4 regions of the Mesorhizobium sp. 113-1-2 genome follow, and region 2 is predicted to be linked to each of the others. Evidence: predicted binding sites of a transcription regulator. Region 2 holds the regulator's gene; each other region holds the start of a gene.
The links. The regulator LexA, encoded in region 2, represses DNA repair genes until DNA is damaged. The targets are predictions, from matches to a motif close to TGTTCNNNNTGTGTTCNG.
Positions count from the first base shown of each region.

Region 1: the regulator LexA is predicted to act here: its motif matches at 1,167-1,184, upstream of JN279_RS28010 (sel1 repeat family protein).
Region 3: the regulator LexA is predicted to act here: its motif matches at 786-803, upstream of JN279_RS07150 (helicase-related protein).
Region 4: the regulator LexA is predicted to act here: its motif matches at 1,150-1,167, upstream of JN279_RS34985 (nucleoid-associated protein).

Region 1 covers NZ_AP023242.1:5,720,165-5,722,366, reverse strand. The annotation lists gene JN279_RS28025 (hypothetical protein) at 1-109, opposite strand, end outside; gene JN279_RS28020 (hypothetical protein) at 149-301, opposite strand; gene JN279_RS28015 (DUF2147 domain-containing protein) at 527-868, opposite strand; gene JN279_RS28010 (sel1 repeat family protein) at 1,307-1,573, shown strand; gene JN279_RS28005 (branched-chain amino acid ABC transporter substrate-binding protein) at 2,007-2,202, shown strand, end outside.
Region 2 covers NZ_AP023242.1:4,604,859-4,607,060, reverse strand. The annotation lists gene JN279_RS22300 (GntR family transcriptional regulator) at 1-195, shown strand, start outside; gene lexA (transcriptional repressor LexA) at 634-1,371, shown strand; gene JN279_RS22290 (ComEC/Rec2 family competence protein) at 1,365-2,202, opposite strand, start outside.
Region 3 covers NZ_AP023242.1:1,494,523-1,496,724, reverse strand. The annotation lists gene phbB (acetoacetyl-CoA reductase) at 1-262, shown strand, start outside; gene JN279_RS07150 (helicase-related protein) at 972-2,202, shown strand, end outside.
Region 4 covers NZ_AP023242.1:7,266,490-7,268,691, reverse strand. The annotation lists gene JN279_RS34990 (hypothetical protein) at 1-643, opposite strand, end outside; gene JN279_RS34985 (nucleoid-associated protein) at 1,229-2,202, shown strand, end outside.

The sequences.
Region 1 (2,202 bases), 1.1 Mb from region 2:
CGCGCATTATTGGCACGGCCAGAACCGGTGCTGAAAGAGCCACCAGGACGAGCGCAGCCCGCGGCAGGAGCCGAAGGGTCTGGAGGGTATTGGCGGCGATGCGGGTCATGGCTTTTGCTTTTCTCTCTGGATCTGTGTCTTTGTCGCTTCAGCGGCGAAAATGGTTCACGCAATCGAATTGGCAGGAACTGGCTTGGTCCCAGGAGCGGGGGGAACGGCCCGCTTCAGCGACGAGGATGGCGAAGAACATCCCAAACAGGCTCATCAGCAGGCAGACGATGGTGAAGCGGCGAGCAAGCATTGGGTCGTGTCTCCTTCAACACGCGAGAGAATGCCCCAACGCCTCTGAACCGGCTCTGATGTCGGCGTTCATCTGCGGTTCAAATTGATTGACGGGATTTTAGCGGGTCGCCGCGAGCCCGGACGGCCACAGCCAGCAGGGCGGGAGCACCAGGGTTCGACGTGCCGCTGAAACGAAAACGGGGCCCTGCCGGGCCCCGTCGTCAGGTCACAAGGATGTGGTCGATCAGAGCTTGTGCCAGGTCTGGCTCTTGCAGATCAGTCCGCCAAGCACGCATCCGCTCATCTTGAGCGAGGTGCCCGCCAATGTCGCCTTGCCCGAATAGGTCTTGTCGTTTGCCGGATCGGTGATGCTGCCGGCATATTTGTTGTCGCCGGCCGCTTTCAGCGAGCCGATGGTCTTGCCGGCGTATTTTCCTGATTTGAGCGTGATGGAAAACGAGCCGCTGCCTGAAATGGCGGCGGTGTCGCCGGCTTGCGTCTTCCAGTTGCCCTCGATCGGATCGGCCCACGCCGCACCGGCCATGATCAATGTGGCTGCAAGAGCCAGGCTCACTTTTCGAAACATGTCTTGCTCCCTTTGGATAGCCGGCCGAATTCTCCGCCTCGCCGGTCTGCCGCTTACGCAAACGTAAGCTAATCCAGCTCCCGACAAAACAAAAGCGGGTGCCGCAACGGAAGACTTTGGGATTTTGAAAGCACCTGAATCCGCCTTGTCGCGGAGGAAATAAAACGATCGGCGCATCGTGTTTGTTTCCCGTGGTTAGCGGAGTGTTGATTCCGCCGCCGAAAATTTTCGTCAAATTTGGCGAAAACCAGCCGAATTGCTGGCTTCGTATCCTTAACGAATTTACCCGTTTACCTCTTGTTTTAGCTTTGTTTTCTTCAAATTAAGCACGCTATTTAACGACGGATTCAAGCCTGATCGGCATTCTCGAAAGCATCGAAAGAGCAGCCCGGACAAGACAAACGGAGGCAGCTCTCGGGAGCCAGACAGGGGACTAAAATGGCACGTTTTGAAATGCTTGAAGCAGGTTTCGGCGCCATGGGGGCAACTGCCCAGGCCGACATTCTTTTCGAACTGGGCATGATGTATGCGACCGGCCGCGACTGCGAGACCGACGTCGTTGCCGCCCACAAATGGTTCAACATCGCCGCCATCAAGGGCTCGGCCCGCGCCGCCGAACTGCGCTCTGAACTGTCGGCCGCCATGTCGAAGGTCGAGATCGCCAAAGCGCTGCGCGAAGCCCGCGAATGGATGACCATGCACTGAGTTCCGGCAGACGGGGGCGCTCCGGCCACGACCGCTCGAAGACGGTCGGGCCAAACAGGATAAGGCTGCGCAGACAGCCGGGCCACAGGCCATGAACGACAAGAATGCGGCAGCCGGACAGGCCAAGCCGTACGACGGACCATGATCCCGAAAAGTGGAATCCGGTTTTCGGACAAGATCATGGCAGGGAAGACAGGGAAGGCGACGTTGGGTTTCGTGGCGCGGGGGCGCTGGGGAAACAGCCCGACAGGCAAAAAAGCCACGACCAGCCGGAACAAGGCTGGCGTGGCTTTTTCGCGTGTATGGGGCCTCGCAGGCCCAATCGAGCGGTGCGGATGCGCCTAGACAGGCCCAATGAAGGATGAAATTGTCCCGCCTCTCTGGAAGAAGCGCGGCCGGGGCGGCCGCGCGTGAGTGGAGGAGTTCTATTGCTATGAAAAAAATGAGTATTTTGAGCGCGGCCATTTTCGGCCTGATGATGAGTGCTCCGGTCGCCTTCGCCGATGACATCACCGTTTCGGTGGTCGGCCCGATGACTGGGCAGCTCGCCACCATCGGCGACCAGTTCAAGCAGGGCGCACAGGCCGCCGCCGATGCCATCAACGCCGCGGGCGGCGTCAACGGCTCGA
Region 2 (2,202 bases):
GCCTTGCGCGAGGCGATCGCCATCGAGCATCACACCGAGATCATGGAAGCGGCGCTCGATCGCGATGTGGAGCGGGCAAAAGCGCTGATGACGGCGCATATCGGCTACACGCTGCACGTCTATGTGCACAGCGAAGACAATTGTGCCAATCCCTACACCGTACGCGCCGGCAGTCTGAAAGCGGTTTCCGGATGACCTTGCCGCGGCGCGTTATCTCCGGCGGCAATATCGATGCGGGCGCCTACGCCCAGGTTCTGGTCGGAGCGATGCCGGGAGCCTGAACGCGTTCTATCTCCGCATAGCCAGCGATTGTTGACGTTTTGATTTCGTTTCGTTCCGCCGAAAATGGATCCGTTCGCCATACAATCCACCCTGAGAATGCCTTTCAAACGCCTGATGCCAAACAGGATAAGAGGATAGGCCACAGGCTATTAACCATAATGATTTCAATGCACGTGCCGACGGTGGAGGTGGTCGGTTGACGCCTGCCACCTGGAGCGAAAATTTCTGAGGCTTTAACAAATTCACTAAACTTTAAACAGTTGCAGAACACAACTGGAACAGATAGTGTTTGTTCTGGGTTTGTTTTTCGATTCTGGTTCACACCCTTCGTTCAATGCCTTGGGGGCCGCCATGCTGACACGCAAGCAACATGAACTGCTGATGTTCATTCATGAACGGCTCAAGGAAAGCGGCATTCCGCCTTCCTTCGACGAGATGAAGGAAGCGCTCGATCTTGCCTCCAAGTCGGGGATCCATCGACTGATCACGGCACTGGAGGAACGTGGCTTCATTCGCCGGCTGCCGAACCGGGCACGCGCGCTGGAAGTGCTGCGGTTGCCGGATTCGATCGCGCCTGGCCTCAACGCGGCAAAGAAATTCTCGCCGAGCGTCATCCAGGGCAGTCTCGGTCAGGGCGGCCTTGGCCGCCAGATCAAGCCGGCACCATCGCGCCTGCCCTCAGCCGGCAATGATGACGACGCGGTCTCCGCCGTGTCGATCCCGGTGATGGGCCGTATCGCCGCCGGTGTGCCGATCGATGCCATCCAGCATCAGACGCATTCGATCTCGGTGCCCCCGGACATGATCATGGGTGGCGAGCACTATGCGCTGGAGGTCAAGGGCGACTCGATGATCGAGGCCGGCATCTTCGATGGCGACACGGTCATTATCCGCAACGCCGATACGGCAAGCCCGGGAGAGATCGTCGTCGCCCTGGTCGACGAGGAGGAAGCGACGCTGAAACGGTTCCGCCGCAAGGGCGCCTCGATTGCGCTCGAAGCCGCCAACCCGGCCTACGAGACGCGCATTTTCGGGCCCGACAGGGTCAAGGTGCAAGGCAAGCTGGTCGGGTTGATCCGGCGCTACTGAGCAGGAACGGCCGTCTTTTCAGGTTTTTGATAGGGCGCCAGCCCCCTCGCCTCGCGTGAAAATTTTCGCTGCGCATGCCAGGGCCGATACGGTCCATCCACCGCGAAACTGACGATTGGCGGACCGGTCGCCGATTGGCGGTCGAAGAAGACGGCGGCACTGCCCTTTCGGGCCAGTTGCCGTTTGGTAACGACAAGAACCAGCGGATTGTGGCAGGCATCATAGCCTGTCGCGTCATTGACGACGATCAGATCGGCAAAACCGCAGGCCTTCCAGGTGGCCTTGCGGTCTTCGACATGTGCGATGATCGCACCCGATGGGTGCCGGGCAAGACAGACACCATCCGTGCAATAGAATGGCGCTCCAGGCGGGAGGTTGACGGCATCGGCAATGCCGAATTGCCCGTCCGCCTTGTCGAACATCTCCGGCGCGACGATGGTTTCGGACACCAGCGCGCGTTTCCAATTGTCGACGGTGAACTCGTTCGGGCGAGCCCGGCTGACCGCGAGTTCGCCGCCGCCGATCGGTAGCGCGACCAGCCGCGCATCTTCCGAGATAAGCACATCTGGCGTGCGCGTATCCGACACCGTCAACAGTCCGGCAAGCGCGAAGGGCAGTGCCGCGAGCCGCAGCCATGTCGTCGCCATCGTCGCGATGACCAGGGCAATCGTCACTAGCAGGACGGAGTGCTGCGAAATCAGCCCGACCGCATCGACGGGAGAGCGTTCCGATATCCACGCCGATATGGCGATCATCGCCGTCAGGCCTTTGCCCATCAAGTGGAGAAAGGGCCCGTCCAAACCAAAGGGCATTGTCAAAGCACTGACAACC
Region 3 (2,202 bases), 3.1 Mb from region 2:
CGGCTTCTCGAAGGCGCTTGCGCAAGAGGGTGCTCGCGCGGGCATCACCGTCAACGTCATCTGCCCCGGCTACATCGCCACGGAGATGGTCAAGGCGATCGACGAGAAGGTGCTCAACGAACGGATCATCCCGCAGATCCCGGTCGGCCGCCTCGGCGAGCCGGAAGAGATCGCGCGTTGCGTCGTCTTCCTCGCTTCCGAAGATGCCGGCTTCATCACCGGCTCGACCATCACGGCCAATGGCGGCCAGTACTTCGCCTGAGATGTCCAGCGGCTTCAACCCGTGACGAACGGACCGGGAAACCGGTCCGTTTCCAATTGACGCCCAGGAGCCAAAACGCCTCACCGCGGCGCGATGACCCAATCCGGCACGCAAAGGTTAATGGCGACAGCGGCGTCTGTGCGAACCCTGTGGCCAAGCCTGTGGATTGTCGGTGGATAAGCTGTTCACAACACAAGATATTGAGGGAACAAAACGGGAAAATAGCTTCGGCGCTGCTTTGTCGCCGATTCGTTCCGGCTTTGAGCGGAAGTTAACGTTAATGGCCCGGAATCCGCTGTAGCTGCTTAACGCCCGGTTCAGAAAGATTAACAATTTCATAATCTTGAGCGGCGGACACCGGGTCGCTGCCCTCGTTGCCCGGCAAAGGTTAAGGCCAGAGATCGCCCAGCATAAAACGGGCCAATTCGACGATTCAGCATGTGGTGAGACTCATGGTCACAAAATCCATATGTAGCCGTGAACAAAAGCTGAATCTGAGCGAGTCGCCGATTCGTCGCTGATTCGTTCCAGACTCGTTCCATCAGTTAAGCAGCAGCCAATTTAGCGCTAGACATAGAGGCCTTCGAGCCGCCGGTGGAACATTCCGCTTTCGCTTCGCGCCCGAAATCCCTATGTGTCGCCTGTCATACGCGCCAGTTGAGGCACGCTCCCGACAACCAGAGGCCTGAAAGCCCATATTTCCGAGCCGATGAACATCCAGCCCAAACACACCGAGCCGCTGATCCTGTCGGGCCGCGACGTGACCGCCGTGCTTGGGCCGACCAACACCGGCAAGACCCATCTCGCCATCGAGCGCATGGTGGCGCATGAGACCGGCATCATCGGCCTGCCGCTCCGGTTGCTGGCCCGGGAGGTCTACACCCGCGTCTGCGAAAAGGTCGGTGCCCACAAGGTCGCGCTGATCACCGGCGAGGAGAAGATCCAGCCGCCAGGCGCCAAATATTCGGTCTGCACCGTCGAAGCCATGCCGCGCGAGACCGACGCTGCCTTCGTCGCCATCGACGAGGTGCAGCTCGCCGGCGACCTCGAGCGCGGCCACATCTTCACCGACCGCATCCTGCATCTGCGCGGCCGCCAGGAAACGCTGCTGTTGGGTGCAGCCACCATGCACGGCATCCTGCAGCGCCTGCTGAAGGGCGTCTCGGTGGTGACGCGGCCGCGGCTGTCGCACTTGGCCTATGCCGGTTCGAAGAAACTGACCCGCCTGCCGCGGCGCACCGCGATCGTCGCCTTCTCCGCCGACGAGGTATATGCCATCGCCGAGCTGATCCGCCGCCAGCAGGGCGGCGCCGCCGTCGTGCTCGGGGCGCTCTCGCCGCGCACCCGCAACGCCCAGGTGGCGCTGTTCCAGTCGGGCGATGTCGACTATCTCGTCGCCACCGACGCCATCGGCATGGGCCTCAACCTCGATCTCGACCATGTCGCCTTCGCCCAGAACCGCAAATTCGACGGCTACCAGTATCGCAATCTGACGGCGGCCGAGCTTGGCCAGATCGCCGGCCGCGCCGGCCGGCATCTGCGCGACGGCACCTTCGGCGTCACCGGTCAGGTCGACCCGCTTGACGAAGAGCTGGTCAAGAAGATCGAGAGCCATGATTTCGATCCGGTGAAGGTGCTGCAGTGGCGCACCGCGCATTTCGACTTCGCCAGTCTCGATGCGCTGAAGCGCTCGATCGAGACCAACGCACCGGTCGAGGGCCTGACGCGCGCGCTGCCGGCGGTCGACGCACAGGCGCTCGAATATCTCTCCCGCGACGGCGACATCCGCGCGCTCGCCACCGATGCCAAGCGCGTGGCGCTGCTGTGGGAAGCTTGTGCTCTGCCTGACTACAGGAAGATCGCGCCGGCCCAGCATGCCGACCTCATCGCCTCGATCTACATGGACCTTGCCCGCCACGGCCATGTCGACGAAAACTACA
Region 4 (2,202 bases), 2.7 Mb from region 2:
GCGGGCAGTGAAAAAGGTTCGCGGCAACTTCAACCCCGGTAGACGACTGGTCGCAATGCAAGCAAAACCAGATGTCACTTACCTCATGACCTAGGGGGTGTTCGGCACGGCCGGTGCTGTCTGGCACCGTTGAGCGACGAGGCCAGTCTGACGCGATTCGCGCGTGAACCAGCTTGCGCCAACCCGAAGCTATTTCGAGCGCGGCATTTCGGAAGTTTGTGTGGTCAATCGGGTTCGCTTTGAGCCTGCGATCTGTTACTCGAAAACGAGCAGGAGCTAAGGGGGCCTCGGGTAAGGTCACCTCCCAACCTCGTCCCCACATGCGAACATCGTCCGAATGCGTGCTCACCCGATAGCTGTGCCCTTGCAGTTCGCCCTCGAACTTGTCAGGGCCAAGCACGCTCCAGGGATCAGTATCTATGGAAATCAGCGGATTTTCGGCAAGCACCAGCGCCCGAGCGATAGCCAGATCCGCCTCAGACGGACGCCATCCCTTCCTTTCTGCATTGGTCAGCGCGTTCCAATGCGGGTAGCCCAATGCCTGCGCAATCACTTCCAACGCGCCTACGTGTTTTATTCGCCTGGCGCGGGCAATGTTTCGCGCAGCGGTCTTCAGTTCTTTCAGTTGATCGCTATTGCTCATGATCCATTCCTATCGTGGTAACGGATCCACCATGTGCCCACTGCTGACAGACCCGTCCCAGGAGGGAATGGTTGGTTTAATCTCAGCGACAGCGCACTGCGAGGCTTTGCATGGTGGGCACACTGGCCTGTGCGGGAGGCCATCACCAAATTGCCTTCAGCCACAAAAAACGTCAAGTCATTTACCGAGACTTGGAACGGTTGCCGCCGAATGAGTCAGGGCTGCCTCGCGTCACATACTCGGCATAGCGTCAATCGTTCAATGCCTCGCAAGCAGGCGTTCGGGGCAACGGCAGTCGAACTGTGACAGACGAGGGTGGTCACCGAATCTTAGACGAATGAGATGGCCGTTCGATCGGCGACCATGGAGACTTCAAGCGTCCCGAGACCGCTCTTCTCCTGCCTCATGTTATGATCCCTTGAAACGAAGGGGCGGCCGTGTAGCGGCCGCCCCTTCGCACCCCTGCCTAAGATTCCTCCCGCACTGTTCCTATGTCGGCGGCCTTGTGTTCTTGTTTTGTTCTGATATCCTTCCTTAACCCGCTCAGAATAATATTCTTCAATATTTTCGAAGGGGGATCGAGTTTTGCTTGTAGAGAATCTTTCTATCGGCCGAGTCGTTATGCATGAGGTATTCCAGAGGAAAGACGGGCCCAATGTAGTGCCGCCATCCTACGGGAAGGATCTCGAAATACTGGATGCCAAGGCTCTCAGTCATTTTGGGATGCGTATCACCGACGCGCTCTCCGCACAGTCCAAGAGCATAGAGATGCAGATAGTGAAGACCAATGACGCGAGCGTGGTTGGGACTGCTCGACGTCTTGTTCTCGCAACCGACACCGATTTCCCTAGCATCTCCAATCACATGGCCGATGCCCTCGCTGACGCACAGAAATCACGAGGGATTCCCGGTGGAATGCTTCTAGTCTTCGATGGGAAAGTCGGTGGCGACGGAAAGCCCTTCTTAGGGGTGATTAAAGCGGAGATGCAGTCCGGCTTTCAACGCCGACTGGCTGCGGCAAAAGTTGTGACCGAATTCCTCGAGAACATCTTCCTGACGCCAGCCACGAGACTTTACAAGCTTGCTCTGTTCATCTCTGAAGATGCCGCTGTCACGGCGAGCACAAATTGGCGATGCTTCGTATTTGATAGCAATATCACCGCCGCCCGCCGAGAGAACGCGGCCGTATATTTCTACGACGGCTTTCTTGGCTGCGCCTTTCCTGAGAGCGGGAAATATGAAACCGCGAAGTTCTTCGACCTCACGAAGGAATTCGTTCGCACCTTGGTAAATGAGCGAGATCTCCGAAGGGACCTGGGCGACGCGCTGTTCGCCTTCGTCAAGGTAGATCAGGCACCCACGTTCACCTCGCAACAGTTCGGCGACACGTATCTGCCACCCGAATTGCGTGACCCGTTTAACAAGTTCCTCGAAGCCAAGAAATTCCCGACCAATAGAGCTGTGGTTCGGGACATCAGCGAGATGGGTGGAAGGTTGCGGCGCCGGAAGTACAAGTTCGGTCCAGACATCGAGTTCTCTGCGTCCCCGGACGCGATACG